DNA from 3 places in the Gordonia alkanivorans genome. Region 1 is predicted to be linked to each of the others. Evidence: predicted binding sites of a transcription regulator. Region 1 holds the regulator's gene; each other region holds the start of a gene.

Region 1 (10,004 bases):
CGGCGGCGTGCATGCCGTGATAGGCCTTGGTGCGGCTGATGACGACGCGCTTGGCGGGCTTGCCCTGCTCCACCCAGTAGCGGCGGGCCAGCTTGACCGCGGTGTCGATCGAGTCGCTGCCGCCCGAGGTGAAGAAGATCTTCGACCCGGGCACCGGCGCGATCGCGGCGAGCTCGTCGGCGAGCTGCAGCGTGACGTCGCTCGCGATGTCCCCGAAGTTGGAGTAGTGCGCGATGGTGCCGAGCTGACGCGACACCGCGTCGGCGATCTCGGTACGCCCGTGGCCCACGTTGGTGAACCACAGACCGGCGGTCGCGTCGATGTATTCCTTGCCCTCGCGGTCCCAGATACGGGTCCCCTCACCCTTGGTCACGACGAAGGGGCCACTCGCGGTCACCGCACCCATGTCGGCGAAGCCGTGCCACAGAGCACCAGAAGTTTCAGACATGCCCACCATGATGCCGGGCGAGGTGAGCGCCCCCGGCATCGACCCATATCCTGGAGTCATCATGTCGGTCGAGTCCTCAGATCCAGCCCCGCGAGATCCTCAGCCCGGCATCTCCCGTTCCGAACTGCTGCGGTCGCTCGACGCGGTCGCGATCGTCGACGCCCACCGTCTGCGCCGCCGGGTCGACAAACTCGGCCGCACCCCCGATCCGCACAGATGGGAACAGCTCGTCGCCGACGTCGAGAAGGCCCGGCACCGCCTCGACCGTCGCCGGGCCACGGTGCCGGTGCTGCGCTTCCCCGACGAACTCCCCGTCTCGGCCGCCCGCGAGGAGATCGCCGCCGCGATCCGGGACCACCAGGTCGTGGTCGTGGCCGGTGAGACCGGTTCCGGCAAGACCACGCAGCTGCCGAAGATCTGCCTCGAACTCGGCCGGGGCATCCGCGGCACCATCGGCCACACGCAGCCGCGTCGTATCGCGGCGAGCTCGGTGGCCAAGCGCATCGCCGACGAGACCGACACCGAACTCGGTGACGCGGTCGGCTATTCGGTCCGGTTCACCGACCGCTCGGGCGCCGACACCCTGATCCGCGTGATGACCGACGGCATCCTGCTCCGCGAGATCGCCACCGATCCGATGCTGCGGCGCTACGACACCCTCATCATCGACGAGGCCCACGAGCGCAGCCTCAACATCGATTTCATCCTCGGCTATCTGCGACGGCTGCTACCGCAACGACCGGACCTGAAGGTGATCATCACCTCGGCGACGATCGAACCCGCCCGCTTCGCACGGCATTTCAGCACACCCGAGATGTCGGTCCCGGTCATCGAGGTGTCGGGTCGCACCTACCCCGTCGAGGTCCGTTACCGGCCGTTGAGTCTGCAGGAGCGCCCCGACAGCGGCGACGACACCGGCGGCGGCGAACACGCCGACCTCGACCAGATCCAGGGCATCGACGCCGCGATCGACGAACTGTGGGCCGGCGGCCGCGGCGACATCCTGGTCTTCCTCCCCACCGAACGCGACATCCGCGAGACCGCGGATGCGTTGAAGCGCCGGACGGGAACGGGCCGCAACGGCGGCGCGGAGATCGTCCCGCTGTTCGCGCGGTTGTCGATCGCCGACCAGCAGAAGGTCTTCGCCCCGTCGAACGGTCGCCGCATCGTGCTGGCCACCAACGTCGCCGAGACATCGGTGACGGTCCCCGGCATCCGCTACGTCATCGACACCGGCACCGCTCGTATCAGCCGGTACTCGACCCGCACCAAGGTCAATCGCCTTCCCATCGAACCGGTTTCGCAGGCCAGCGCCCGCCAGCGCGCCGGCCGGTGCGGTCGCGTCGCCCCCGGTGTGTGCATTCGGCTCTACAGCGAGAACGACTTCGACGCCCGGCCCGCGTTCACCGACCCGGAGATCCTGCGTACCAACCTCGCCGCCGTCATCCTCCAGATGACCTCGCTGAAACTCGGTGAGATCGCGGACTTCCCGTTCGTCCAGCCGCCCGACGAGCGCGCCATCCGCGACGGCATGGGCGTGCTCACCGAACTCGGGGCGATCACCGTGAGCCGTGAGGGCGGCCCGCCGCGCCTCACCCCCGTCGGGCGCTCGATGTCCCGGATCCCGGTGGATCCGCGGATCGCGCGGATGCTGATCGCGGGTCGCGAACTCGGCTGCCTCGACCACCTGCTGGTCATCGCCTCCGCGATGTCCCTGCCCGACCCCCGCGAGCGTCCGGCCGAACATCGCGAGGCCACCGACGCCTCGCACCGGCGCTTCGTCGTGCCGCAGTCGGACTTCCTGTCCTACGTCGAGCTGTGGCGCTACCTCGACGAACAGCGCAAGGAGCTGTCCAGCAGCAAGTTCCGTCGGATGTGCGAACGGGAGTTCCTGCACTTCCTGCGAATCCGGGAATGGCGGGACCTGCATCGCCAGCTCACCGAGATCGTCAAGGATCTCGACTGGCCGGTGAGTCCGGCCGGTTCCGACCTGCCCGAGGTCGACGCCGATGCGGTCCATCGCGCGATCCTGTCAGGACTGCTCTCCAACATCGCGGCGCGCAACACCGAGGGCCGCGAGTTCACCGGGGCGCGCAACACGACGCTGATGATCTTCCCGGCGTCCCCGCTCGCCAAGAAGCCGCCGCCGTTCATCATGGCCGCCGAGGTCCTCGAGACCTCGCGACTGTTCGCGCACACGGTCGCCGGCATCGACCCGCTGTGGGCGGAGAAGCTGGCCGGCGATCTGGTCAAGCGCACGCACAGCGAACCGCACTGGTCGTCCAAGCGCGGTGCCGCGATGGCCTACGAGCGGGTCACCCTCTACGGCGTCACCCTCGTCGCGCGTCGTCGCGTCGACTACGGCCCCATCGACCCGGTCGTCTCACGCGAACTGTTCATCCGCCACGCCCTCGTCGAGGGCGACTGGCGCACGCAGCACCCGTTCTTCGAACGCAACCGCGCACTGCTCGAGGCCGCCTCCGACGTCGAGAACCGTATGCGCACACGCGGACTGGTGATCACCGAGGACCAGCTGTTCGAGTTCTACGACAAGCGGGTGGGCGCCGAGGTCACCTCCGCACGGCACTTCGACACGTGGTGGAAGAAGGCGCGGCGCTCCGATGCGGCTCTGCTCGATCTCAAGCCGGAGGACGTCGCGGCGAGTACCGAAGCCGCCCCCACCGACTATCCGGGCGCCTGGCAGCAGGGCGACACCCGACTCGAACTCCGCTACCGGTTCGAGCCCGGCACCCCCGATGACGGTGTCACCGTGATGATCCCGCGCGCACTGCTCCCCCACGTGCGCCCGGCGGGTTTCGACTGGTCGGTGCCCGGCATGCGGACGGAACTGGCCACCGCACTGGTGAAGTCGTTGCCGAAGCAGCTACGCAAGTCGATGTCGCCGGCACAGCGTTTCGCCGAACTGGCACTGGCCCGCCTCACCCCACGGAGCGAGCCACTCACGGTCGGGCTCGCTCGCGAGCTCACCACGATCACGCAGATGACGGTCACCGCAGGCGATTTCGACGTCGACCGGATTCCGGCCCACCTACGGATGCATTTCGCGGTCGCCGACGACGCCGGGGAGATCACCGCGCGAGCCGATTCCATCGCCGAACTGCAGCGCGCGGCCACCCCGGCAGCGTCGAAGACGGTGAAGCGCACCCTGTATCGCGCCTGGACCGACGAGGGCATCGGCACTCTCGCCGCACAGCGGACCGTCGACATCGCCGGACAACGCCTCACCCGTTACCCGACCATCGACGCGATCACCGACGACGCCGGACGCACGCGCGGGGTGGTCGTGATCGACGCCGCGTCGGAGCAGACCCGTGATCGATTGGCGGCGAGAGGAATCGTCGCGCTCCTCGACCTGGCGATCCCGCCCCTGCACCGCCGCGTGGCCGGTTCCCTCGGGGCCGCGGGTCGACTCGCGCTGAGCCAGAGCCCCTACCCGGATCTCGATGCGTTGCTGGCCGACTGCACACGTCGCGCCATCCGCGATGTCGTGGCGGGCCTCGACGCCGGCACCCTGTCGGCGGTGCGCTCTCCCGAGACATTCCGCGTGCTCACCGAGAAGTTGCGTCCACGGATCACCGAGTCGGCACCGGACTACTTCTCTCTCGCCGTCGAATCCCTCGGTTGGGTGGCACCGGTCCGTGCCGCGATCGACCGACATGCCGGTTCACTCGCGGCCGATGACGTCGCCGAACAGCTGGACAATCTCGTCTTCGACGGATTCGTCGCCGCCACCGCACGACGACATCTGGAGAATGTGCCGCGCTACCTCGCGGCCGCCGAGGCCCGCCTGTCGGCGCTCCCCGCATCGGCGGCCCGGGATCAGGCCGGAGTAGCCGTCGTCGACCGGGTGACCGAGCGGTGGGCGCAACGACTGACTCAGGTGCCCGACCACCGGAAGGCGCACGTCAACGACGAGGCCCAGTGGCTCGTCGAGGAGCTGCGGGTGGGATTGTTCGCCGAACGGCTCGGCACCGCGTACCCGGTGTCGGAGAAGCGGGTCCTACGAACTCTTGACCGACTCGGCTGAGGCGGCTCGGAGGTCGTCGATCTCGCGCTGGAAGTCCTCGACGGAGTCGAACGAGCGATAGACCGACGCGAACCGCAGGTAGGCGACCTCGTCGAGGTCGCGCAGCGGCTTGAGGATCGCGAGACCGACCTCGTTGCTGGGGATCTCGGCCGATCCACTGGCACGTACGGTGTCCTCGACCTGCTGGGCGAGCTGCGCCAATGCGTCCTCGGCGACGTGGCGTCCCTGGCATGCGCGCCGGACGCCCCTCATCACCTTCTCGCGACTGAACGGTTCGGTGACGCCGTTGCGTTTGACCACCGCGAGCACCGCGCTCTCCACGGTCGAGAAGCGTCGCCCGCACTCCACGCAGGAGCGGCGGCGCCGGATGGCCTGCCCCTCATCAGCGACACGCGAGTCGATGACCTTGGTGTCGTCGTTCTTGCAGAAGGGGCAGCGCATCGTATCCTCACGCAGGTCACGGGACACTCTGGTGCAGCCGCGCCGCATGCCAGGCCGGTAGTCGGCCGGTCCCTGTGACATCGAGGATACCGCCCGTGCTCAGTGGTACCGGGGGGCGAGCAGCGGCTGACCGACGCGCAGCCCGCTCGACGGGAGGTCGTTCAGCTGGATGATCTCGTCGACGACCGCCTCACGCGGCATCTCGGGGGCGACGCGCGATGCGATGGTGCTCAGCGAGTCGCCCGACCGCACGTGTACGACCTCGGTGCCGACCGAAGAAGGTGTGACCGTCGCGGCGTAGTTCTGACCGACGACCGCGATGACCCACACGGCCAGAGCGAGCCCGACGCCGGCGAGAATTGCCGTCGCCGTGCGCCGACGCCGCCGGATGACGGCCGAGGGCGCGGTATGCGCAACACGCGAGACGGGTACGACCGGTGCACGACCCCGCATACCGACCGGCGAGGCGCACCGGGTGGAGGCGACCCGGCGGACCCGGACCGCCGACTCCGGCACCGGACGCCCGTCGACGGGCCGGCGGCCGTCGCCGCGGCGCATCGGGCGCGGACGCTCCAGGACGTCACCACGGACCGAATCGGTGGAGCGGTCGGGGTCGATGAGAGTGGCGGTGCGCATGATGCCCTCCGTGTTTCCGGTCGAACGCTTGTCCGTGCTCCGGCTGCGTCGTCGGCGTTCGAACTGTTCGATTGTCGATCATCTGTTCGATGAACTGATGTTCGATTTGTAGCACGGCACGCCGACACTTGTCTCGCAACACGTCGAACAAATGTTTGATGCGGTCGGCATTCTCGGCTAGGGTCGTCGTCAGACAAGCGATCTACCAGCACGTTCGGAATCGAGAGGAACCCGATCATGAGCGATGACGGCGGTAAGCGCACCGGAGCGCGGGGCGCCGACGAGCCCGTCGCCCCGGCAGACATGGCGGCGGCCGAGGCCTCGCTGACGCCGCGGCAGCGCGGAGTTCTCGAGGTGATCCGCAGATCCGTGCGCGAGCGCGGTTACCCGCCGAGCATCCGCGAGATCGGTGACGAGGTGGGTCTCACGTCGACCTCCTCCGTCGCCCACCAACTGCGGACGCTCGAACGCAAGGGCCTCCTCAAGCGCGACGCGAATCGTCCGCGAGCGGTCAACATCGCACCGAGTGAGCCGCCGACGCCCACCTCACCGACCGGTGGTGCGCTACCCGAGCCCACCTTCGTGCCGGTGCTCGGCCGGATCGCCGCAGGCGGCCCGATCCTCGCGGAAGAAGCCGTCGAGGACGTCTTCCCGCTCCCCCGCGAGCTCGTCGGCGAGGGTTCGCTGTTCCTGCTGAAGGTCGTCGGCGAGTCGATGATCGACGCCGCGATCTGCGACGGCGACTGGGTGGTCGTGCGCCAGCAGAACGTGGCCGACAACGGCGACATCGTGGCCGCGATGATCGACGGCGAGGCCACGGTCAAGACCTTCAAGCGCCAGAAGGGTCATGTCTGGCTGATGCCGCACAACGAGCTGTTCGACCCGATCCCGGGCGACGAGGCCGTGATCCTCGGCAAGGTCGTCACCGTGATGCGGCGTATCTGACCTCTTCGTTCTCGAGAACCGCGGCGGCAGCCGCGCGCGCCGCAGCCGGATCGGTGGTGGCGAGCGCGGCTGTCGCCGCGTTCTCGCAGGTCGACCGTGAGACGCCGCCGAGGCGGGCACCGACCGCGGCGGCCGCCACCGGAGCACTCGACAGCGAGGTGACACCCAACCCGACGAGCACACAGGCGAGGATCGGGTCCGCCGCGGCCTCGCCGCACACGCCCACCGGTTTCCCCTGGTCCCGTCCGGCCCGCGCGACCGTCGCGATGAGGTGCAGGACCGCCGGCTGCCACGGATCGGTCAGCGATGCGAGATCGGCCGACATCCGGTCGGCGGCCATCGTGTACTGCGTGAGGTCGTTGGTGCCGATCGAGACGAAGTCGACCTCGGCCAGGATCGCCGGCGCGAGGATCGCGGCGGCGGGGACCTCGATCATCACCCCGGCGACCAGTCCGCGTTCCCGTACCTGAGCGGCGAAGGCGGCCGCCTCGGCCGGTGAGGCGATCATCGGCGCCATGACCCAGGGGCTCGTCTCGGAACCCTCCGCGGCGCGCGCGATCGCGTCGAGCTGATGGGCACGGATCTCGGGGTGTGCCAAGGCGATCCGGTCGCCGCGCACACCGAGGGCCGGGTTGGCCTCCTCGGGCTGGTACACGAAGCGCAGCGGCTTGTCCGAGCCGGCGTCGAGGGTACGGATGACGACCTTGCGGCCGCCGAACGCGTCGAGCACCTCGCGATAGATGTCCGCCTGTTCCTCCACCGACGGCTCGTCGGCGCGTTCGAGGAAGGCCAGTTCGGTGCGGAACAGTCCGACGCCCTCCACCGGATGATCGGTGGCCGCACGGGCCGACGATCCGTCGGCGACGTTGGCCAGGATCGCCACCTCCACACCGTCGGCGGTGCGACCCGGGCCCGACCAGCCGGCGACCCGTGCGGCCTGACGCGTGTACTCGTCGACACGGGCCCGCGCGGCGGCGTTGTCGGGTTGCACGACGATCTCGCCTGTCGTGCCGTCCACGAGTATCACCGTGCCCGAGTCGATCCCGGCGAGACCGGGGACCGCGACGACACACGGGATGCCGAGCTGCCGGGCGATGATCGCGGTGTGGCTGGTGGGCCCGCCCAGGCGGGTGACCAGCGCGATGGTGGTGGCGGGATCGAGCCCCGCGGTGTCGGCGGGCGCGAGGTCGTCGGCGAGGAGGACCGAGGGCACGTCCGGCGTGGGCACGCCGGGCTCGGGGAGGCCCAGGAGTTCGGCGAGGACGCGGTCGCGGACGTCGTTGAGATCGGTGACGCGCTCGGCCATGAGCCCACCGAGCTTGGTGAACACGGCGGCGAACTGTTCGGTGGCGGCGACGGCGGCCGACGGCGCCGAGGCGCCCTTGGCGATCAGACCCGAGGCGGCACCGATCCAGCCGCGGTCCTCCGCGAGTCCGGCCGTTGCGGTGAGCACCTCGGCGGCGACGCCGGTGTTCTGCGATGCACGCTCACGTAGGCGCGCGGCGACCGCGGCCGCCGCGGCGGTGAACCGTTCGGCCTCGTCGGCGCGACGGTCCTCGGCGATCTCGACGCCTGCGCCCAGTGCCTCTGCGGAGTGGTCGGGTCGGCGTCCCGGCCAGAGTGCGGGCCCGAGAGCCACACCACCGACAACCGGCGTCCCCGTCAGAATCTGCGTCATGTGACCACGGTTACAAATTCTTCTTGACTTGTCAACACAAACAGGCGTAAACACAATTACTACAACACGCAAAGCCGCATGTTCCCACATTGGACGACCCGATCAGCGCCACGGGAACGATCAGAACGGAGCCGGTGTGTACGCCGAGGAGAGACAGCAGGCCATCGCCGAGGAGGTACGCGTCGCAGGACGCGCCTCGGTCGCCGAGCTCGCCGCGAAGTTCGACGTGACCAGTGAGACGGTCCGCCGCGACCTCGCGGTGCTCGAACGTGCCGGGCACCTGCAGCGAGTCCACGGCGGTGCCGTCCGCCCCGAGGTCCTGCGCGTGATCGGTGAACTCGGCATCGACGAGCGCGAGACGGAACAGACCGAGCAGAAGGCCGCGATCGGCCGTGCCGCGCTTCGTTTCCTCCCGCCCGACGGCGGATCGGTGCTCTTCGACGCCGGCACCACCACCTTCCGGGCCGCCGAGGCCATGCCGCGCGACCGCGATCTCACACTGATCACCAACAGCCTCCCGATCGCCGGGCTGCTCGCCGGACGCCATGCCGACGGTCTCCACTCCCTCGGCGGTCGCGTCCGCGGACTCACGCAGGCGACGGTCGGCGCCGAAACGGTCGCCGCGCTCGGCCGACTCCGCGTGACGACCGCGTTCATCGGCACCAACGGCCTGAGCGAGGCGCACGGTCTGTCCACCCCCGATCCCGACGAGGCGGCGGTGAAGGCGGCGATGGTCGCCGCAGCCCGCCGCGTCGTCGTCCTCGCCGACAGTTCGAAGATGGAGCGCGAGGAGCTGTCCGGTTTCGCCGGCATCGACGACATCGACGTTCTCATCACCGATTCCGGCATCGATCCGCAGTTCTCGGCCGCACTGTCCGCCCGCGGCGTCGAGGTCGTGATCGCGTGATCCTCACCGTCACCGCCAATCCCAGCGTCGACCGCACCCTCGAACTCGCCACCCCGCTGCGACGCGGCGAGGTCCAGCGGGCCGGCGTCGTCCGCGCCGAACCGGGCGGCAAGGGCGTCAACGTCGCCCGCACCGTCGCCGCCGCCGGTCTCTCGACACGGGCCCTGCTGCCCGCTCGCACCGGCGACCCCCTGCTCGCCGCGCTCGACGACCTCGGACTCCCCTACGACGCCGTCCCCGTCGACGGCGAGGTCCGTTCCAACGTCACCATCGCCGAATCCGACGGCACCACCACGAAGATCAACGCCCCGGGCGTGACCCTGACAGCAGCTCAGCTCGAGTCGCTGTCCACTCTGATCCGCACCCACGCGAACGGCGCGGAGTGGGTCACGCTGTGTGGATCACTTCCACCCGGCGTGCCGGAGCACTGGTACCGGACGGTCGCCGACGCGCTGGTCACCGCCGGATGCCGCGTGGCCGTGGACACCTCGGGAGCACCGTTGCGCGCAGCCGCGGCAGGACGTGTCGACCTGATCAAACCCAACGAGGACGAACTCGCCGAACTCACCGGCGCCGATGCCGCCGAGCTCCGTGATTCCCTGTCGCGCAACGATCTCCGGCCGGTCGTGACCGCCTCGCAGGCCCTTGTCGAGCAGATCGGCGGCAGCGTCCTGGCGACGCTGGGGGCGCGGGGCGCCGTCCTCGTCACCGCTGCGGGCACTTGGTGCGCGACCCCACCGCCGATCGTCCCGCGCAGCACCGTCGGCGCGGGCGACTCGTCCCTGGCCGGCTTCCTCATCGCCCAGACGCGCGGTGCGTCGGCTCCGGAATGTCTCCGCTCCGCCGTCGCCTACGGTTCGGCGGCCGCCGCGCTCGCCGGCACTGCCTCCCCCACTCCCGA
Region 2 (10,004 bases), 2.1 Mb from region 1:
CATCATGTCGTAAGCGCGCAGCGCGGGGAAGAGCGCTTTCATCGAACCCTCGAGGCACTGTGTCCGAGCGCCTTTCACCGCTTCGGGTCCGAAGGCGAGGTCGGGTCCGGTGCGGATTCCGTTGAGTTCACGCCACTGCGTCATGAGCCGGAAGAACTGAGCCAACTCGTGACGCCATTCGGCACTGGTCCACGACTTACCGGGATTCTTTGTGCCCGCGCAGAAATGGCCCACGAAGTGGGTGCCCATCTCGTGGCCGTCGTACCAGGTGCGGTTGAGGTAGGTGATCTCCTCGATCACCTCCTTCTTCGATCCGCCGAATCCGATCGCCGCCTCGCCGGGTTTGTATCCCGGACCGCGGTACTGCCGCTTCTTGGCGTCGGTGAGGAGATAGAGCCCGGTCATGAGCGCGGTGAATCTCGCGTCCGATTCGGCGGCGGTGCGCAGGAACAGGTCCCAGTTCTTCGACACCCCGACGCCGTCGAAGGAGAACAGGATGAATTGTGGCGGTTTCTCACCCGGTGCCAGTCGCTTCATCGGGACGTTCGACGCCACTCGTGTGGGCGGTGACGGCGGAGCCGGGGAGAGTGTGGTACTGATATTTGGAATCGTCTCGGGCACAGCCGACTTCGCCGAGGTGGCGCATCCGGCGAGTAGAACGGTCAGAACCACGACGATCGGCGCCGAGATCATCCGCGTTCCGCGCCCGATCGCCAATTGGATACCCCCGTCATTACTTTCGCTTTACCTTATGCGGCAGAATGTGGAATGGCCTCGTGGCCGGAAAGGCAGGCACAGAATTGTTGCCTTCGTTGACCCTTCGTGATTTCCGGCGATCCGGCTGGTCGCCTGTCCCACTTCGACTTCTGGGCGTCGCACTCGCCGCCGGTCTCGGACTGACGGCGTGCAGTGCCGACGATCCGTCGGCGTCGGGTCCGGTCAAGACCCAGACGGCGACCTCCACCGAAGAGGTGGAGTACCTCGACGAGGTCACCGTTCACCGGTTCGAGTACCCGACGCCCGGCGAGGCCGACAGCGAGCAGAACTGGGCCGAGTTGTACCTGCCGGAGGGGGAGCAGCGGGTCGATTCGATCCCGCTCGTCGTCTTGATCCACGGTGGTGCGTGGCAGAGTGCGCTGGGCGCGGACATCTTCGAGCCGCTCGCGCGGGATCTCGCGGATCGCGGGATGGCGGTCTACAACGTCGAATACCGACGGGTGGGTTCGGGTGGCGGCTGGCCGACGACCTTCCGGGATGTCGCGAGTGCGCTCGACCACGTCTCGGTGGTGGACAAGCAGTTCCCACAGATCACCACCGACGATGAGCTCGTCGTCGGACACAGTGCGGGCGCGCAGCTCGCCGTGTGGGGCGGTACTCGGCACAAGCTGGAGGATGACGAGGTCGGTGCGAGGCCGGTGTTCCGGCCGACACGCATCGTCTCGCTCGCCGGACCGCTCGACATGGTCTATGCCGCAACGCATGGCGACGATCGCATCGTGACCGCCCTCGGTGGCACACCGCGTCAGGTGCCGAAGCGCTACGCCATGGTCGATCCGATCCAGAACATCGATCCGTCGACGCCGGTTGTCGCCGTGCACAACACCGGCGACCGCATGGTCTCGTCGGCCAACTCGAGTCGCTACGTCGAAGCCGTCGTGAAGCAGGGAGGCGAGGCCACCGCGGTACTGCTCCCGGGCGGCAACCACGGCTCGGTGGTGACCTCTACCGCGCCCGAGTACCCGAAGGTTCTCGACATCATCACCGGCGCGTCGTCTGCGGACCTCGACGATGTGGACGAGGTGACAAACTGACCAGCGCCCGTTCCGGCTCCCCGGGGGGTGCGTGGGGTGGTGGTGTGCGTGCGTTTCTCGCTCCCTGAGGTGTGAGGAGCGTTAGCTGTAACTCTTGGGGAGGTTGTGAACGGCGTGGTGCCGGTCAACAGGTGAGGGCCTCCGGTATCGATGTGGTTACCACACACACGCCGATCACCAAGAGGCCCTCATGACCCACCGTAATGCCTTCCTCACCGAACGTGGCCGTCTGGCCCTGGCTCAGTGCGTCGTCGATAAGAACTGGCCTCTACGACGGGCCGCCGAACGGTTCAACTGCTCACCGGCCACGGCCAAGAAGTGGGCCGACCGCTACCGGCAGACCGGTGAGGCCGGCATGGCAGATCGGTCCAGCCGCCCCTACCGGTCACCCCATCAGCTCCCTGTGCGCCGGGAACGTCGAATCATCAAGTTGCGGTTCCTGCGTCGCTGGGGCGCTGCACGAATCGCTGCGCACCTGCGGCTAGCAAAATCGACCGTCGAGGCGGTGTTGCGCCGGTATCGGATGCCGCTGTTGCGTCACCTCGACCAGGCCACCGGGCTTCCGGTACGCCGGACACCGCCACGACGCTACGAACACGACGCTCCCGGCGACCTGATCCACATCGACATCAAGAAACTCGGCCGCATCCCCGAAGGCGGCGGCCACCGCAAACTCGGGCGCACGATCGGCAACCGGCACAACAAGAAACACCGCCCGGGGTACGCATATCTGCACCACGCCGTCGATGACCATTCCCGGCTGGCATACTCCGAGATCCTCACCGACGAACGCAAAGAGACCGCCGCGCAGTTCTGGGACCGCGCCAACGCCTTCTTCAGCCAACATGGGATCACTGTGAGACGAGTGATGACCGACAACGGCGCCTGTTACCGCTCAAAGGTTTTCGCAGAATCCCTCGGCGCCGAGATCAAGCACAAGAAGACCCGTCCCTACCGCCCGCAAACCAACGGCAAGGTCGAACGATTCAACCGCACCCTGGCCTCGGAATGGGCCTACGCCGAGTTCTACAGCTCAGAAACCGCCCGCGCAGCCACCTACGACGACTGGCTACACCACTACAATCACCACCGAGCCCACACCGGCATCGGCGGACTCACCCCGATCGAACGCCTACACGTTCACAACCTGCCCGGGTCTTACAGTTAGCGACGAACCTCGAAGGGCCGGTGACCTTCCCGTCCTGAGCGGCCGTACGCGTGGTCGAGAAGCGCTGAGGCGACCACGAGTTCGACGGGCGTGGCGTCACGTAGGTCGATCACCTGGCGGAGGTATAGGCGTGGTTGATCGCCGGACTCCGGTTCGGGTCCGTGGATCTCGTCGCGTACCTGTTTGAGGTGGTCGGCGAATCGGCGGGGTATGTCGGGTCGCCGGTTGACGCGTTCGGGGTTGGGTGGTGCGCCGGGTGCGGTGTTGAGTTGCCAGGTGGTGCGACCTTCGTCGGGGCCGTCGCGAACTATGCGGGTGGTGAATTGTCCGGGCTGGTTTCCGACCATGTGGTGGTGGCGGGTGCAGGCGGGGGTGAGGTTGGTGATGTCGGTGAATCCGCCATCGACCCAATCGATGTGGGCATGATGCATTTCCACGTGCGTGGCGGGTACACAGCAGTCGGGGTTGGAGCAGCTTTCACCATCGGGCCGGGCGAAGGACACCAGTCGCTGTTCGCGGGTGGCCAGGCGTTTGCCGCGGCCGAAGTAGAGCGGGACGGCGGTGGCGTCTTTGAACACCGCCAGCCAGGGCTGGGCGTCGGCGATCATGGGGATGAGATCTGTGACGGGAATCTGGGTGCCGGTGGCGGTGACGGCGTAACCGGCTTCGCGGACGAGGTCGTTGAGGTCGGCCTTGACGATCACCTGCATGGGCAACCCGCGATGACTCTTCCCGAGCATGCCGTCCTCGAACACGGCTTTGAGGAGTGCGTTGAGGGCGTCGTGGTTGAGCTGGGCGGGGCTGCGGTCATCACGTTCGGCCGCGGCAGCCACAGCGTCGGGATCGGCATCCTCGATGGACCCTGTCGGTGATTCCGGATCATTCGGATTGTTCATCCCGGGTTTGGCCCACACGGCCAGGAACATCGACACCCGTGCCAGCAGTTCAGGCGTCAGGGTGCCGGCCATCTTGGCGGTGCCATCGGCGCGTTGCCGGTTGAGGTACAGGTTGCGGCGACGTTGACGGTCGGTGTCGTCGGTCAATGTTCCGTCGGGGTCGAGGTAGCCCAGGAGTCGGGCGCCGGCGTCGGTGATCTGGTCGGGGGTGAGGTTGACGGCTTGTTCGGCCATGGTGCGTTCGGCGGCGACCTTGATGTCGTGGTCGACCGCGTGGGGGATCTGGTCGAGCACGTCCATCACCGCATGCACGTGCCCGGACCCGACCCGACCGTCGGCGAACTCTTTCGCGAGGGTGGGGTGGACGGGTTCGAGGGGTGCACCGGTGGTGGCGTCGGGGTAGGTGGCGGTGGCGCGGGTTTGTTTGAGGCGTTTGCCGGGGTAGGCCATGCGGAGCCGGTATTTCATGTAGTCGATGACGCTGCGGTAGCCGGCTTTGCGCGGTAGGTCGCGCTGGTCGGCTTCGACGATCTGCTGGTTACCGGTGTAGGTGAGTCGGGCGATGGCTTGTTCGATACGGATTCCGGCGTCGTCGACCTCGGTGTCGGTGAGGCGGGTGAAACCCGCGGTCTGTAGCTGGTCGATGATCGCGTCGAGTTCGTCGAGTAACGCGGGCACCCCGGCCGGAGGCGACGCGTCGGTGATATCGGTCGATGCGCTGTCGGTCACGGCGGTCACCCCCTCGAGAATCTCGGTTCGAAGACATGTTCGACTGTACGCGCTATTCCGTTGGCGTGCAACAAGACTGAACTAACTTCACGGGCGGGATCTTGTCGGTGGGATAGTGTAGTGGAACGCAGTTCGGCGATGGCTCCGAGCTCACGGAAAGAGGATCGACCGGAACACCTGCGGAATCCGTGACCAGCCAGGCCCGTACCGACGGAGGAGATCGGTATCGCGCCCCTGATAATCCCTGCCCAGACCCGGAGGCGAACTCTCCGGCACGGGTCGTCCGTGGGAGACGGCTGGAACGTCTGGTAGGTCTTTATCCAGACTCACCGATCGAAGGAGATTCCCATGGACGTCGCAGGCAGGGTTGCCATCGTCACCGGCGGCGGGGGCGGGATCGGTGGTGCGCTCGCGCACGCACTGGTCGAGGCGGACGCGAAGGTCGTGGTCACCGACCTCGATGCGGCATCGGCGGAAAGCGTCGCCGGCGCACTCGGGGAGGCCGCGGTCGCGATCGCCGGCGATGCCTCCAGCGACGACCACATCGACGCCGCGGTCCGCCTCGCCGAGTCCACCTACGGGCCCGTCGACCTGTACTTCGCGAACGCCGGTATCGGACGTGGCGGCGGCCTGGACACCGACGAGGCGATGTGGGATCTGGCGCTCGACGTGAACCTGCGCAGCCACATCCGGGCGGCGCGTCGTCTGGTGCCGGAGTGGGTCGAGCGGGGCGGCGGGTACTTCGTCAGCACGGCGTCGGCCGCGGGCCTGCTGACCCAGATCGGCAACGCGCCGTACTCGGTCACCAAGCATGCCGCGGTCGGTTTCGCCGAGTGGCTCAACATCACCCACGGCGACGACGGTGTCCGCGTCAGCTGTTTGTGCCCGATGGGCGTCGACACCAAGCTGCTGCGGCCCGACGACGATTCGGCGACCGCGGATCAGAAGCTGATGCAGAGGGCCGTCGAGACCGCCGGTGAGGTCCTGACCCCGGGTGCGGTGGCCGCGATCGTGCTGGAAGCCGTTGCCGACGAACGGTTCCTGATCCTGCCGCACGCCGAGGTGCTGGACATGTACCGCCAGAAGGGCGCCGACTACGACCGTTGGCTGCGCGGAATGCGTCGCTACCAGCGCTCGCTGGCCTGACGACGGCTACTCGAAGTACCGGCGCGGGACGTCGACGAGCATCGTCGTGATGTCGGCGTCGCTGACCCCGCGTTCCCGCAGTGCGGGCAGGACGTCGTCGCTGATGTGGCGGTAGTTCCACTTCGGCAGCGCCTGCTTCTTCGCCTCGTGGTCGAACCAGTCGATGAAGCACGAGGCGTCGTGGGCGAGTGCCATGCGGTCGGCGTAGCCGCGTTTGCACAGTTCGGCGACCGTGTTCACCCGGTCCTCGAACGGCAGCAGCAGGTCGAGACCGAATCGGTCCATGCCCAGGATCGAGCCGGCGTCGGCGATCTTCATCAGGTAGTCGAGGTCGACGCTGTCGCCGGAATGGCCGATGACCACCTTGGTGAGATCGGCACCCTCTTCGGCCAGCACCTTCTGCGCCACCAGACCCGACTGGGTGTGCGGGTTGGTGTGCACGGTGATGGGCGCACAGGTCTGCGCGCTGGTCTGGCCGACGGCTCGCATCACGCGCTCGACGCCGGGCGTCAGCCCCTGTTCCTCTATGGCGCACTTGAGGAATGCGGCGCGGACCCCCGTGTCGGCGATGCCTTCGGTGAGGTCCTTGGTGAACAGATCGACCAGCGGTTCGGGAACATCGAACAGCAACCCGGGACCGGCGTAGTGGAACTGGAACGGGATGTCGTTGTAGGTGTAGAGGCCCGTCGCGACGACGATGTTGAGGTCGATCTGCTCGGCGATCCGCTGGATGCGGGGGATGTACCGGCCAAGCCCCAGTACCGTGGGATCGAGAATGGTGTCGATACCGAGCTCCTTCAGCTCGGACAGATCGCGGACGGCTTCGGCGACCTTCGCGTCCTCGTCCCAGTCGTCCTGGTAGTTCTGCCGGAATTCTTCGCCGACGATGAAGACGTGTTCGTGCACAAGCACTTTGCCGAGATCGGCGGAATCGATCGGACCTGCTGCGGTGTGGACGGTGGCCACGCGAACCTCCTCCGGGGCCCGCCTCGTCGCGGACCCGCTGCGCCGAACCCTAATCGACCCTCCTCTGGCGCGGAGGCGGTTTCGACGGCCCGCTACCGGCGGCCGATGAGTTCCGGTGGGACCTCGGGTCTGACATCGTGACAACAACGCAGACCGCGAGCACAGGAGCATCCCGATGGGAAAGATCCACGTCCACGAATTCATCACCCTCGACGGCAGTTTCGAGAACCCCGCCTTCACGATGCCGTACGGGTTCACCGACCGGATGGGCGAGGTGCTGGGCGGTATCACCGGCTCATGTGACGGCATCCTGCTGGGCCGCAACACGTTCGAGATGTTCGGTCCGGCGTGGTCGGAACGGAGCGTCGACGACGACCCGGGCGCTCCGTTCTTCAACGACACCACCAAATACGTCGTCTCCTCGACGCTCGACGAAGCGACCGGCTGGCAGAACTCCGAGGTCGTCGGTGGCTACGACCCCGATAAGATCCGCGAACTCAAGAGCTCCCACGACCTGTACGTCAGTGGCAGTGGCACGCTGGTCCGAGCCCTGTTGCGCGACAGGCTGGTGGACGAGTTGCACCTACTCGTCTATCCGGTGGTTCTCGGTAGCGGTGCGCGCCTCTTCGACGGTCTCGCCGACCTGCCGCTCACCCTGGTGGGGACGGAGTCCTTCGACAACGGCGTGGTGCACCTGTCGTACGCGTCGACCGCCTGAGCGTCAGGCCAGCTCCATCGCGCTGAGGAGCAACTGCGCCACCTCGGCGTAGGCGCGGTGCTCCGCTTCGCAGAAGGCGATCTCCTCCTCGCCCAGTTCGGCCTTGCGAGCCGAGGCGAGATTGTCCATCCACTCGCGCATCTCGGCGGCGCAGATGTCGAAGAACTCGTGCACGCGTTCGGGATCGCGGCGGCAGGCGATCAGGACGGTGGTCGGTGACAGCTTGCTGTCCGGCTTCTGGCTGAGGCGCAGCAGTGCCAGCAGAACCCCGGGGAGTCGTTCGCCACGGCACCGGTGCGTGGACTTCTTGCCACCGTCGAGCCGGGCGATCATCTCGGCGCGGGCGGTGGCGGCGAACTGGTCCCAGCGACGCAGCGCGGCGTCGAGGTTGGCGGGACTGAACACCGCCACGTCGAGTCGGCGCTGGGCATAGACGAGACCGTTGCGGACCACCACCGCGATCTCCGGCCAGCGCGGGGAGAACTCGGAGATCAGCATCCCCAGGACCGACGGTGGTGGCACCGCGGAACTGAGGATCGTCACGATCTCGAGCGCGCGTGCATCGCGGGTCGGCCGTAGCAACGACGTCCCCGACGACCGCAGGAAGATCGCCTTGCGCGGACTGATCACCACCGGCCGGCCGGCCGCGGCCATCGCGGCGCGGACCAGTTCGACGAGATGATCCTTGGACTGCGGCACGACGCCGCTCTCGACCGGGGCGTCGAGCGGATGGGCCAGCGAAGCGAAGCGGATGGTGTCGGCGTTGGTCGTCTCGGGGTCGAGCGCGTGGGTCCCGAACTCGCGGCCGTGTCGGTCGGTCCCCGGGGCGTCGTCGGTGGTCTCGGTGTCGGCCGATCCCGAGGCCAGATGGTGCCGCGCGTACGACGGGTCGCCGATGCTGACGAACGACGGGTGGATGACTCCCCACACCTCGCGCAGAGCTCGCACGGCGGCGCGGGCGAGGTCACCGAAACGGTCGTCGGCCACCTCGTAACAGAAGGCGCTGCGACCCTCGAGGCGGCACCAGCCGCGGTCGACGATGTAGGTGGCCTGCCGCATCCAGCGGTCCTTGTCGGTCCACGTCAGGTCTCCCGCGGAGATGGTGCAGCGCAACCGGTCCTCGTCGGCGACGGCGAACGTCATGCGCCTGCGCCAGCCACCGGCCGCGGCCTCCACGACCGTCAACGACTGCCCGGGAACGAGCTGCGGCACCCGGCCCGCGAGGGTGTCGGTGAAGTCCCGCCATGCCGCCTCGACGACGGCATCGAAATCGGGGGACATTCGCACTCCTTAGGGCTGGGTCCTCGTGCTGGGTGGCCGCCGGCGAACCTGCGGAACCCGAATATTACGACGCCTTCCTGACACCCGGGTGAGATCTACAGCGGAGTCGAATGCCGGGTCGTCTCGCCGAAGCTCGTGTGCCATGGGAGTCGGTGGTCGACGTAGTCGGCACACGTCAGCCGAGAGTGGGACGGTGAGCCGCCGGTCAGCGACTCCCACATCACCGAGTTGACGATCCGGACGGCCGCCGACCCCATCCGGGTCGGATGCCAGGTGTCGGCGGACTCCAGCGGGCCGATGACCCGAGGCGCCGCGGTCCGCGGTTGTGCGCGTGCCTGCTCGGCCCAGGAGATGTCGCAGAGGACGCAGGCATTCGCGGAGGTGTGGCGGCGGCGTCGTGCCCAGGCCTCGGCCCGCATCGGTATCACCGCCAGCTGTACCAGGATCCCGCCCGCGTCCGGTCTCGCCGCGGTGTGGATCGCTGGAGCGACGAACTGCCGGTGATCACCCGTGACCGTTCGGTACGACGCCAGGGTCTGCTGGGTCGGCACCTCGATGTAATCGTCGGTGGCGAAGTCGGGTGTCCCGGTGAACGGCTCACCGCTGATCGCGTTGATCCCGTCCACGCCGACCATCACCAGGAACGGATGCTGGTGCGGAGAGGAGAAGTCGATCCAGGTCGCCTCGGACTGCCACATCGGGATGACGGCGTCGGCGTCACCGGTCGGTGAGCCGTGCGCGAGCCGCAAGGTGGTGTCGGCGGTCAGTCCGCTGCGGTCGTGGGGATCGATCGCGCGCAGGGTCCTCGGGAAGACGACATGCAGGCGGGCGTCGGGTCCCAGTTCGGGGAAGGCGAACGTCAGCGTGCTGCGGTCGGTGGTGAGGGTCATGCAGTGCTCCGATGGGAGGCCGGGCGGGGCCGCCCGCAGGAGACCCACTACCGATATAGCGCAGGCATCACCGTGACGCTCGTGTACGGGGCCGTAATCCTCCGGGTGGACTACCGGAAGATCAGCAGGTGGGTGAGTCGTGTCCGGTTCGCGGCTACTTGGCCGTCGGACGACGGTCGGGGACGTCGTCGTCGGACAGCACGACGACCCGGAGCGCGGCGCGCAGATTGTGGGTCGTGGCCCGCCAGGCGTCGGCCTCGTGCCGGCATGCGTCGGCCTCGGTCGAGTCCGCGGACGCAACCGCGTCGGCCGCCGAACGCCGCCAGGTGAGGTACTGCTCCTCGCAGGTGTGGATGAACGAGAGGATGTCGGCCTGGTTGTAGCGGCAGATCTTGGCGA
Region 3 (10,004 bases), 250 kb from region 1:
GAGTCCCAATCCGACCAGAGAGCGTCGAAACACCCGCAACGGTCCGGGTTCCACCGGTGCCGCGGATTCGACGACGAGGGTGAGACATCCGGCCGCCGTCGCGGCCTGAGCGCCGGTCGGGGAATCCTCCACCGCCAGGCATTCCGCGGTCGGCAATCCGAGCAGTTCGGCGGCGCGCATGTACGGGTCGGGAGCGGGTTTGCCGACGGCGACCTCGTCGCCGCAGACCGTGGTCGCGAAGCGATGACGGCCGATCGTCTCCAGGGCCACATCGGCTGCCTCACGCACCGTATTGGTGACCAGCGCCATCGGGATACCGGCGCAGGCGATCAGTTCCAGCGCCTCGAGTGCGCCGGGTCGCCACGGGAGACCCTCCTGGAAGAGTTCGGTCACCCGGTCCAGCGTCCACCGTCCATCCGCGGCGGGATCCCGGACCTCGGGCGACAGACCCGCGGCGTCGTGGACCTTCGCCAGCGCGTCGGGCAGGGAGTTGCCGAGCGTCGATTCGCGCAGGTGCGGGGTCATCGCGATGCCATGGAGCGCCGCCAGCTCGGACATCGCTATCTCCCAGATCGGCTCGGAGTCGAGCAGCGTGCCGTCCATGTCCCAGAGGACGGCGGCGGGGAGTCGGAATGCGGGATCAGCGGAGTCGGTCACCTCTGCATCATCGCAACCCATCGTTCCGTCGGCTCGTCGGCCGGGTAGAAAAGCTCGATCGTCAGCTCTTCGAGCGTGACATCGCGGGGTGAACCGAAGGTGGTCAGGGTGCTGAAGAAGGACAAGACCTCGTCGCCGAGTTCCAGCTCGAACGGCACCAGCAGCGAACCCACCTCTCGCGACCTGCCCGACACCTGCCCGCCGTTCAGACCGGACACGGTCGGATACGACGACACCTCGCGTTCGAGCTCGGCGAGTCGTTCGTCGCCGGTGATGCGCACCATCCGACGAAGGAGGTCGAGCAGGTAGGAGGCCCACTCGTCGAGGTTGTGCGTCATCCGCGCGAAGCCGTCGGGGTGCAGCGACACCCGGAACAGGTTGACCGGCCTGGCTTGGAGCTCGTCCGGGAGCAGGGACAGGAGCCGCATCGCGGTGTCGTTGGCCAACACGACGTTCCACGCGCGGTCGAGGGCCATCCCGATGTTGGGGTTGTGCGCGTCGAGCAGTCTCTTGACCTCGCCGCGCACGCGGGTCATCGTCTCCGAGTCGAGGGGCTCCTCGCTGTAGCGCGGTGCGTGACCGGCCGCGAGGAGGAGCGAATTACGTTCGCGCAGAGGGATGTCGAGACGTTCGGCCAGCGCGTGAAGCAGCCCCGGACTCGGGCGGGACTTACCCGTCTCGACGAAGCTGAGGTGCTTCGGCGAGACCCCGACCTCGTAGGCGAGGTCGAGCTGACTGATGGACCGGCGAGACCGCCACTGCTGCAGCAGAGTTCCCACCTCGACGGTCATGGGGTCATCGTAGACAGCTCTCGATCAGTTCGAGTGAGTACGCGATGGTCTGGGCGAGAACGTCTTCGGGCTCGCCGTCGAACTCCTTGCGGGTCGCGGAGACCCGGCCGCGATGGTCGAGTCCGAACCATACGGTTCCCGGTGCGGCCTCGTCGGGTTCCGGCCCCGCCTCGCCGGTCACCGCGACGACGATCTCGGCGTCGAACAGTCGCGCGGTGGTGGCCACCATGGCGCGTGCGGCCGTCTCGCTGACGACGGGCCCTTCGGGCACCTCGAGCAGGCCGAACTTCACGTCCTCGTGGTAGGCGATGACGCTGCCGCGGAACCAGTCCCCCGCCTGCGGGGCCTTGCTCAGCTCGCTCGCGAGGTTGCCGCCGGTCAGCGACTCCGCGACCGCGACGTGCACACCCTGCTCCACGATCGCGTCGGCCAGTTGCGCGCACGTCTCGGAGAAATCGGTCACGTCGGACATCGGTGGCTCGCCTTTCGGTCGGAATCTTCGATCACAGCACCCCGGCGATATCCGGATAGGGCCGAGATCAAACCACTACCTGGTAGGTAGTGGTGCCGGCGTCGGCGATGCGTCACTCTTGGGCCATGACCCAGACCAGCACAGATCGGCCGACCGCCATCCTGATCTCCCCGGCGATGGCCGTGCCGGCGCGGGTCTACCGACGGCTGACGGAGGCACTGACGGGATACGGGCTCGATGTCCGCGTCGTCGCGCGCCGCGGTGTCGAGGAAGGTGCAACCCCGCCCTCCCACACCGCCGACTGGTCCTACGTGGACGAGGCCGCCGACCTCGCCGATGCGATCGCCGGCACCAGGGCCGACGTCCCGGGCACGCGGGTCGTCGTGGTCGGGCACAGCCTCGGTGCGCAACTCGCCGCGATGGTCGCCCAGTCGTCGGATCACACGCCCGACGGGATCGTCGCAGTGGGCGCGTCGGTGCCGGCGGTACGCCACTACGGGCTCCGCGGTCTGGCCCTGGGCGCGATCGCCGTGGCCGTCGGGCCCGTATCGGGTGCCGTCGGCCATTGGCCCCGGCAGGGTTTCGGCGGCCCCACGGCCCGAACGCTGATGCGGCAGTGGGCACGTATGGTCCTCACCGGTAGGGCGCCGTTCGCCCTCGACGGCTCGATCGAGACACCGACCCTGGCCATCCGGCTCGATGACGACGAGATCGTCACCGACGGTGCGGCATCAGCGTTCGACGCCGCGTTCTCGCCGGAGTCGATCACCCACTGGCGCTACGACGACGCACGATGCCCGGCGGGCGGCAACACGACGCACATCGGCTGGGTCCGTACGCCCGACGTCGTCGCGCAACGGATCGCGGAGTGGTGGGCCTCGCAGGCAACCGGTGCACGGGCAGCCACCGAAGCCGACGCTCAGCGCCGACCGGGGTAGGTCAGGGCACCCAGGTCCCCGACGTGGACTCGATCCGCTCGCGTGTGCGGGCAGCCGTTCCACGGGCCCACGCCCCCGTCGAGACGAAGGCGAGAACGAGGACCGTAGCGCCACACAGCGCCATGATCAGCCACACCGGGCGGGCGGCGGCGGCGAGCCCGTCGGCGACCGACCCATCGATTCCGGCGAACGCCACCGCGCCGAACACCGCGACACCGAGCGCGGTGCCGACCTGGCGGCCGGTCGAGGCCATCGCCGACGCCAGACCCGCCTGCGTTCGGGGCATCCCCGAGACCGCCCCGTTGGTGATCGGTGCGTTGAGGAACCCGAAGCCGAGCCCGAAGACCAGATATGCGCCGCCGACGTAGACGAGGGAGGTGTCGTTGCCGAGGCCGGTGAGCATCAGGGCGCCCGCCACCATCCCGACTCCTCCGATCACCATCGGTGTCCGGGCTCCCCGATCGCCCACGAGCCGACCGGCGATGGGCGCGCAGACCACCGACGCCGCCGCCATCGGCAAGGTCATGAGTCCCGCGTGCAGCGGCGACATCTCACGAACCTCCTGCAGGTACAAGGTGTTGAGGAACAGGAAGCCCCCGGTGGCGGCGAAGGCGATGACCGCGCATGCGACCGAGCTCGAGAACGGCGCGCTCCGGAAGAATCGCGGGTCGAGAAGCGGCTCCTCGCGGCGACTCTCGTACGCGATCATCGCGACGAACGCGCCGGCCGACACGGCGAAACACGTGAGCACTCCCGGTGACGTCCACCCCTGGGGGCGTCCCTCGATGATGGCGAAGGTGAGGGTGGCGAGGAGGGTCAGGATCAACACCTGTCCGACCGGGTCCGCGCGGCGAGCGTGCTCGGCCCTCGACTCCGGGACGAATCGCATCGTCAGTCCGAGGGCGAGCAGGCAGACCGGAACGTTGAGCCAGAAGATCGCCTCCCACCCGATCCCGGAGACGAGGGCCCCACCGACGACCGGCCCGAATGCCAGGCTCATGCCGAACGCGGTGCCCCACAGTCCGATCGCCTGCGCACGCTCGCGAGGATCGACGAAGACGTTGGTGACGATCGACAGCGCGACCGGGTTGAGCATCGCGCCGCCGACGGCCTGCAACATGCGTGCCCCGATGAGGACCTCCGGTGTCGGTGCCAGCGAACACAACACCGACGCGACGCCGAAGGTCACCAGGCCGACCTGGAAGATCCGCTTGCGGCCCAGGCGATCTCCGAGCGATCCGCCGAAGATCAGCAGGCTCGCGATCACCAGCGCATACGCGTCGAGGACCCACTGCAGCTGCGCCGGCGTCGCGCCGAGGTCCGAACTGATCGACGGCAACGCGACATTCACCGCCGACACGTCGAGGCCGACGATGAACAGGCTCAGGCAGCAGGTGGCGAGGATGACGAGCCGGTCCCGCCGCGTCAGGGTGCCGTCGGCCGATCGAGCGCGCAGCGCAGCGCGTGCGGCGTTCACGACTCGGCCGCCGCGCGGAGGAGATCGAGCAATTCCGCGAGCTGCTGGAGCTGCGCCTCGTCGAGCGCGGCGAACATCTCGGGCGCAGTCGCGGGGTTCGCGGTCACCTCGTCCATCACCCGGCGGCCGGCGTCGGTGATCGTGACGCGCTTACACCGGCCGTCGTCGGCGTCGGCCTCCCGGGTCACGAGCCCGCGGGCGACGAGATCATTGACGATGCCGCTCATGGCCGATGCATCCACACCCATTCGCTCCGCGAGGTCTCGCTGCGTCATCGGCCGCACGGCGACACGGCGGAGCGCGCGGAACCGGCTGAACGGGATGTCGATGACCTCGCTGATGCGGGCACGCGACTGCTTCTCTTGATCCCGCACGAGGCTGTTCATCGCGAACCACACCTCGGTGGTGGTCTGCGAGCGTACGTGGTCGTCCGTTGTCGACATAAAACGATTGTAGTTTTACAACTATCTCTGCGGCAATCATGCAACGTCGGAGCTCCGCCGTACGCTGGGATGCAGCAACGTCGAGCGAAAGCTGAGTCGCATGTCGAAGATCCTCGTCATCGGACACCGCAATCCCGACACGGACGCGATCGGGTCCGCGATCGGCCTGGCACGGCTCGAACAGGCACTCGGAGTTGACGCGGAAGCCGTCGCCCTCGGCTCACCCGGCCCGGAGACGGCCTTTGCGCTCGACCACTTCGGCCTCGCGGCGCCGCGCGTCATCGAGCACGCGAGCCCCCACGACGTGATGCTCGTCGACCACAACGAACGCCAGCAGAGCGTCGCCGACATCGCCGACGTCACCGTCCGCAAGGTGATCGACCATCACCGCATCGCCAACTTCGAGACCGCCGCGCCGCTGTACATGCGAGTCGAGCCGGTCGGATGTACGTGTTCGATCCTCACCCGCATGTACGCGGAGAGCGAGGTCGAGATCCCCGCCGACACCGCCGGGATCATGTTGTCGGCGATCATCTCCGACACCCTCCTGCTGAACTCCCCCACGACCACCGACTCCGATCGCATCGCCGCCGAGGAGCTCGCGACGATCGCCGGCGTCGACCTCGTGGACTACGGGAACCGATTACTCCGCGCCGGAACGGACCTCGGTGACCAACCGGCGTCGTCGATCATCGGACTCGACGCCAAGACCTTCTCGATGGGATCGGCCAGCGTGCGCGTGGCCCAGCTGACCACCGTCGACGCCGACGCCGTCCTCGCCCGCCGAGACGAGTTCTTCGAGGCGATGTCCGCCGAGAAGGAGACCGCGGGTCACGATCTGTTCCTCCTATTGATCACCGATGTGATCGATTGCGACTCCGATCTTTTGGTGGTCGGCGAACCCGTCGACGCCGTCGAGCGTGCGCTCGGGATCACGGTTGCCGACGGACACGCCTTCGGCAAGGGCATCGTCTCGCGGAAGAAGCAGATCGTGCCGCAGTTGACCGAGGAGCTGACGAGCTGAGTTCGCCCGATTGACAGGTCGGACGGTAGCCGCGTTACCACACCGCACCGACAGTCTTGGCGACCGGAAGAACCGACGATATTCGTTGCACGACAACACAATCGCGGGTATTGTCGAACATACATTTCGCACCAGGTGTCGGGGGTGACCGCCATGAGGGATACCTCGCAGGTGGACGTCGCCGACGAGCCCATCTCGCGTGCCGAGGAACTGGTGGGTGAACTCCACCGGATCACGACCGAACTGCAGGCCGTCGATCTCACGCAGTGCTCAGATGCCGCACTCGTCGATGTCGCGGCCGAGACCGAACGAGCCATCGCTCGACTGGGTTTCGCCGGTGACCGACAGATCGTCGAAGCCACCGAACGCGACCTGCCCCGCAAAACCGGCCACCGCAGCGTCATCCAGTTCATGACCCACCGCCTACGCGTCGCCCACCCCATGCGGCGCCGCGACCAGATGTCAGCGACCGCAACCTTTCCCAGCCTCACCGGCGAACCACTCCCACCCCAGCACCCCACCCTGGCCGAAGCCTTCGCCGACGGACGTGTCGGATCTGCCCACGTGCACGCCGTGCTCGACGTCCTCGACCAGATCCCCCACGCCGTCGACCACGACGTGAAAGTCGCCGCCGAACGACAGATGGCCGAGATCGCCGTCGACCACACCCCCGCCGACATCGCCGCCCTCGGGGCGCGCTTGCTGGCACTCGTGGACCCCGACGGCACACTCGCCGACGACACCGACCGCAAACGCCGCCGCCAGCTGTACGTGAACCGCCAGCGCGCCGACGGCACCGCGAAAATGACCGCCAACCTCACACCCGAACTGCTTGCGCGCGTCACCATGTTGCTTGCCGTGTGGGCCAAACCCGGCATGAACAATCCGGATGACCCCGAATCACCCTGTGGCTCAGTCGAGGATGCCGATCCGGAAGCAGTCGAGGCGGCTGCCGAACGCGATACCCGCACCCCCGCCCAACTCAATCACGACGCCTTCAACGCCCTCCTCAAAGCTGTCCTCGACGACGGCCTGCTGGGCAAGAGCCACCGCGGACTACCCACGCAATTGATCATCAAGGCCGACCTCGACGACCTGGTCCGCGAAGCCGGTTTCGCCACCACCGCCACCGGCACCCTCATCCCCATCACCGACCTCATCAAACTCGCCGCTGACACCCAACCCTGGCTGGCGGTATTCAAAGACGCCACCGCCGTCCCGCTCTACTTCGGCCGCGGCAAAAGGTTGGCCACCCGCGAACAACGCCTGGTGTCCTTCGCCAGACCCGACGGCGAAAGCTGCTCCACCCCCGACTGCGGCATAGCCGCCGCACACGTGGAAATACACCACGCCCAACTGGATTGGGGCCTTGGCGGACTCACCGACATCACCGACCTCGCCCCCGCCTGTCCCAAACACAACCGCATGGTCGGCGACCAGCCCGGCCAGTACACCACCCGCATGGTTCGGGACGGACCCGACGAAGGCCGCTGCGCCTGGCGGCTCAACGCCGAACCCGGCGCACCACCCAACCCCGAACGCATCAACCGGCGACCCGACATACCCCGCCGATTCGCTGAACAACTGAAACAGGTGCGCACCGAAATCCACGGACCCAAACCCGAGTCCGGCGATCAACCGCGCTTCGAGATGCGCCAGATCATCGACCTCCGCAACGCCTCCGACGCCGAAGCCACCCTCGCCTCGATACTCCTCGCCGCGGCGTACCCGCGCGGGTGACGCCGAATGGTCTGTGAGCCTTCGTGGCTCGTCGCTTGCGCTCCTCGCACCTCAGGCAGCGAGGGCTATGTCGCGTTCTTTCGGATCAGGGAGCAGAGGTGATGCCCTGACCATGACGGCCCGCGCCGTCGGCGAATCGCGCGGCTCCTGCGACGGTGTCGGAGGCAAGTGACACCATCCCATGGCGCAGCTCGTTGACCATGGCGGCGTCGGTGTCCATGCCCGGCTGCTCGAGGACAGACAGACGATCCTGGCGAAGGCACGTCTGCGGGAACTGTGCGATCTGGGTCGCGAGCTCGACGGCGGCGTCGAGGGATGTCCCGCACGGTACGACCCGATTCGCGAGTCCGATCTGCAGCGCCTCGTCCGCGGCCACCGCGCGCCCGGTGAGGATCAGGTCGATCGCGCGGCTCTCCCCGATCAACCGAGGAAGCCGCACCGTCCCACCGTCGATCAGCGGAACGCCCCAGCGCCGGCAGAAGACGCCGAAGACAGCATCCTCCTCGACGACGCGCATGTCGGCCCACAGCGCGAGTTCGAGGCCACCGGCGACCGCGTGACCGGAGATCGCCGCGATCACCGGTTTGGACAACCGCATCCGGGTCGGGCCCATCGGGCCGTCACCGTCGAACTCCACCCGGTTGGGGGTTCCGTCGGCGATGGCCTTGAGATCGGCTCCGGCGCAGAACGTCCCGCCCTCGCCGTAGAGCACGGCCACCGAGGCGGTTTCGTCGGCGTCGAACCGACGAAACGCGTCGGCCAGGGCATCGGCGGTCGCCCGATCCACGGCGTTGCGGCGGTCGGGACGGTCGATCCCGATGATCCGGACCGGTCCCTGCGGCCGTTCGATCACTCCCGACCCGCCCATCGCCCCTCCGATCGTGGTGAAGACTCAGGTGTTGAAGTACTTGGCTTCCGGATGGTGCAGCACGAACGCATCCGTGGACTGCTCCGGATGAAGCTGCAGTTCCTCCGACAACTGGACACCGATCCGCTCCGGCTCGAGGAGCTCGATCATCTTCGCGCGGTCCTCGAGATCCGGGCAGGCGCCGTAACCGAACGAGAAACGCGCACCACGATATTCGAGGTCGAAGAAGCCCTGTGCGTGCTCGGGATCCTCGCTGTCCATCGACCGGTCACCGAACTTCAGCTCGCTGCGCACGCGCTGATGCCAGTACTCGGCGAGCGCCTCGGTCAACTGCACACCGATGCCGTGCACCTCGAGGTAGTCGCGGTACGCGTCCTCGGCGAACAGCTTGTTCGCGAAGTCGGCGATCGGCTGCCCCATCGTGACGAGCTGGAACGGCATGACATCGACCCGGCCGGCGGCCTTCGCGGCCTCGCGTGACTGGATGAAGTCGGCGATGCACAGGAACCTCGACCGCTGCTGGCGCGGGAACGAGAAGCTGAACCGCACCGGCGCATCGGGATCCGGCTCGGTCAGCACGTGAACGGTGTCACCCTCGCTGACCGCCGGGTAGTAGCCGTAGACGACCGCGGCGTGCTGCAGGATGTTCTCGGTCGCGAGCCGATCGATCCAGTAGCGCAGACGCGGCCGGCCCTCGGACTCGACGAGCTCCTCGTACGAGGGGCCGTCACCACCGCGGGCGCCACGCAGACCCCACTGGCCGAGGAACAGCGCACGCTCGTCGAGCAGCTGCAGATAGTCGGCGATCGGCACGCCCTTGACGATGCGCGAACCCCAGAAGGGCGGGGTCGGGATCTCGTTGTCGGCGGCCACGTCCGAACGCGACGGCACCTCGACGGGTTCCTCGGCGGCCTTGCGCTTCGCGGCGATGCGCTTGGACCGCTCATGGCGTGCCTTGCGCTCGGCGGTCTTGGCCGCCTCGGCCTTGGCCTCGTCGCTGTCGGGGTCGGGGCCGCCACCGCGCTTGCGCGCCATGATGTCGTCCATCAGTCGCAGGCCCTCGAAAGCGTCACGCGCATAGTGCACGTCGCCCTCGTAGACGTCCGACAGATCGTTCTCGACATAGGAGCGCGTCAGCGCCGCACCACCGAGCAGGACCGGGTACTCGTCGGCGAGGCCCCGCGTGTTGATCTCTTCGAGGTTCTCCTTCATGACGACGGTCGACTTCACCAGCAGACCCGACATGCCGATGACGTCGACCCTCTTGTCGGCGGCGACGTCGAGGATGGTCGCGATCGGCTGCTTGATGCCGATGTTGACGACCTCATACCCGTTGTTGGACAGGATGATGTCGACGAGGTTCTTGCCGATGTCGTGCACGTCGCCCTTGACGGTCGCCAGCACGATACGGCCCTTGCCGTCCTCACCGGTCGCCTCCATGTGCGGTTCGAGGTGCGCCACAGCCGCTTTCATGACCTCGGCGGACTGCAGCACGAACGGCAGCTGCATCTGACCCGAGCCGAAGAGTTCGCCGACGGTCTTCATCCCCGACAGCAGGGTGTCGTTGATGATCGACAGCGGCGGGACCTGGGTC

Evidence for each region. The regulator LexA, encoded in region 1, represses DNA repair genes until DNA is damaged. The targets are predictions, from matches to a motif close to CGAACANNTGTTCG.
Region 2: a site for LexA is predicted at 4,633-4,646, ahead of C5O27_RS04325 (HNH endonuclease signature motif containing protein). Genes of this name have one in related genera too.
Region 3: a site for LexA is predicted at 5,917-5,930, ahead of C5O27_RS14960 (DUF222 domain-containing protein). Genes of this name have one in related genera too.

What each region holds. Positions count from the first base shown of each region.
Region 1 covers NZ_CP027114.1:3,042,486-3,052,489, reverse strand. The annotation lists gene C5O27_RS13870 (aminotransferase family protein) at 1-487, opposite strand, end outside; gene hrpA (ATP-dependent RNA helicase HrpA) at 510-4,496, shown strand; gene nrdR (transcriptional regulator NrdR) at 4,470-4,937, opposite strand; gene C5O27_RS13855 (LysM peptidoglycan-binding domain-containing protein) at 5,037-5,573, opposite strand; gene lexA (transcriptional repressor LexA) at 5,811-6,518, shown strand; gene C5O27_RS13845 (putative PEP-binding protein) at 6,496-8,196, opposite strand; gene C5O27_RS13840 (DeoR/GlpR family DNA-binding transcription regulator) at 8,333-9,103, shown strand; gene pfkB (1-phosphofructokinase) at 9,100-10,004, shown strand, end outside.
Region 2 covers NZ_CP027114.1:935,224-945,227, reverse strand. The annotation lists gene C5O27_RS04340 (polysaccharide deacetylase family protein) at 1-693, opposite strand, end outside; gene C5O27_RS04335 (alpha/beta hydrolase family protein) at 897-1,811, shown strand; gene C5O27_RS04330 (IS481 family transposase) at 2,002-2,979, shown strand; gene C5O27_RS04325 (HNH endonuclease signature motif containing protein) at 2,976-4,604, opposite strand; gene C5O27_RS04320 (SDR family oxidoreductase) at 4,953-5,750, shown strand; gene C5O27_RS04315 (phosphotriesterase family protein) at 5,757-6,716, opposite strand; gene C5O27_RS04310 (dihydrofolate reductase family protein) at 6,892-7,434, shown strand; gene C5O27_RS04305 (TY-Chap domain-containing protein) at 7,438-8,715, opposite strand; gene C5O27_RS04300 (hypothetical protein) at 8,811-9,605, opposite strand; gene C5O27_RS04295 (TY-Chap domain-containing protein) at 9,760-10,004, opposite strand, start outside.
Region 3 covers NZ_CP027114.1:3,287,545-3,297,548, reverse strand. The annotation lists gene C5O27_RS14995 (HAD family hydrolase) at 1-678, opposite strand, end outside; gene C5O27_RS14990 (helix-turn-helix transcriptional regulator) at 654-1,448, opposite strand; gene C5O27_RS14985 (CinA family protein) at 1,453-1,920, opposite strand; gene C5O27_RS14980 (alpha/beta fold hydrolase) at 2,046-2,858, shown strand; gene C5O27_RS14975 (MFS transporter) at 2,860-4,335, opposite strand; gene C5O27_RS14970 (MarR family winged helix-turn-helix transcriptional regulator) at 4,332-4,778, opposite strand; gene C5O27_RS14965 (manganese-dependent inorganic pyrophosphatase) at 4,879-5,802, shown strand; gene C5O27_RS14960 (DUF222 domain-containing protein) at 5,956-7,542, shown strand; gene C5O27_RS14955 (crotonase/enoyl-CoA hydratase family protein) at 7,628-8,410, opposite strand; gene metH (methionine synthase) at 8,435-10,004, opposite strand, start outside.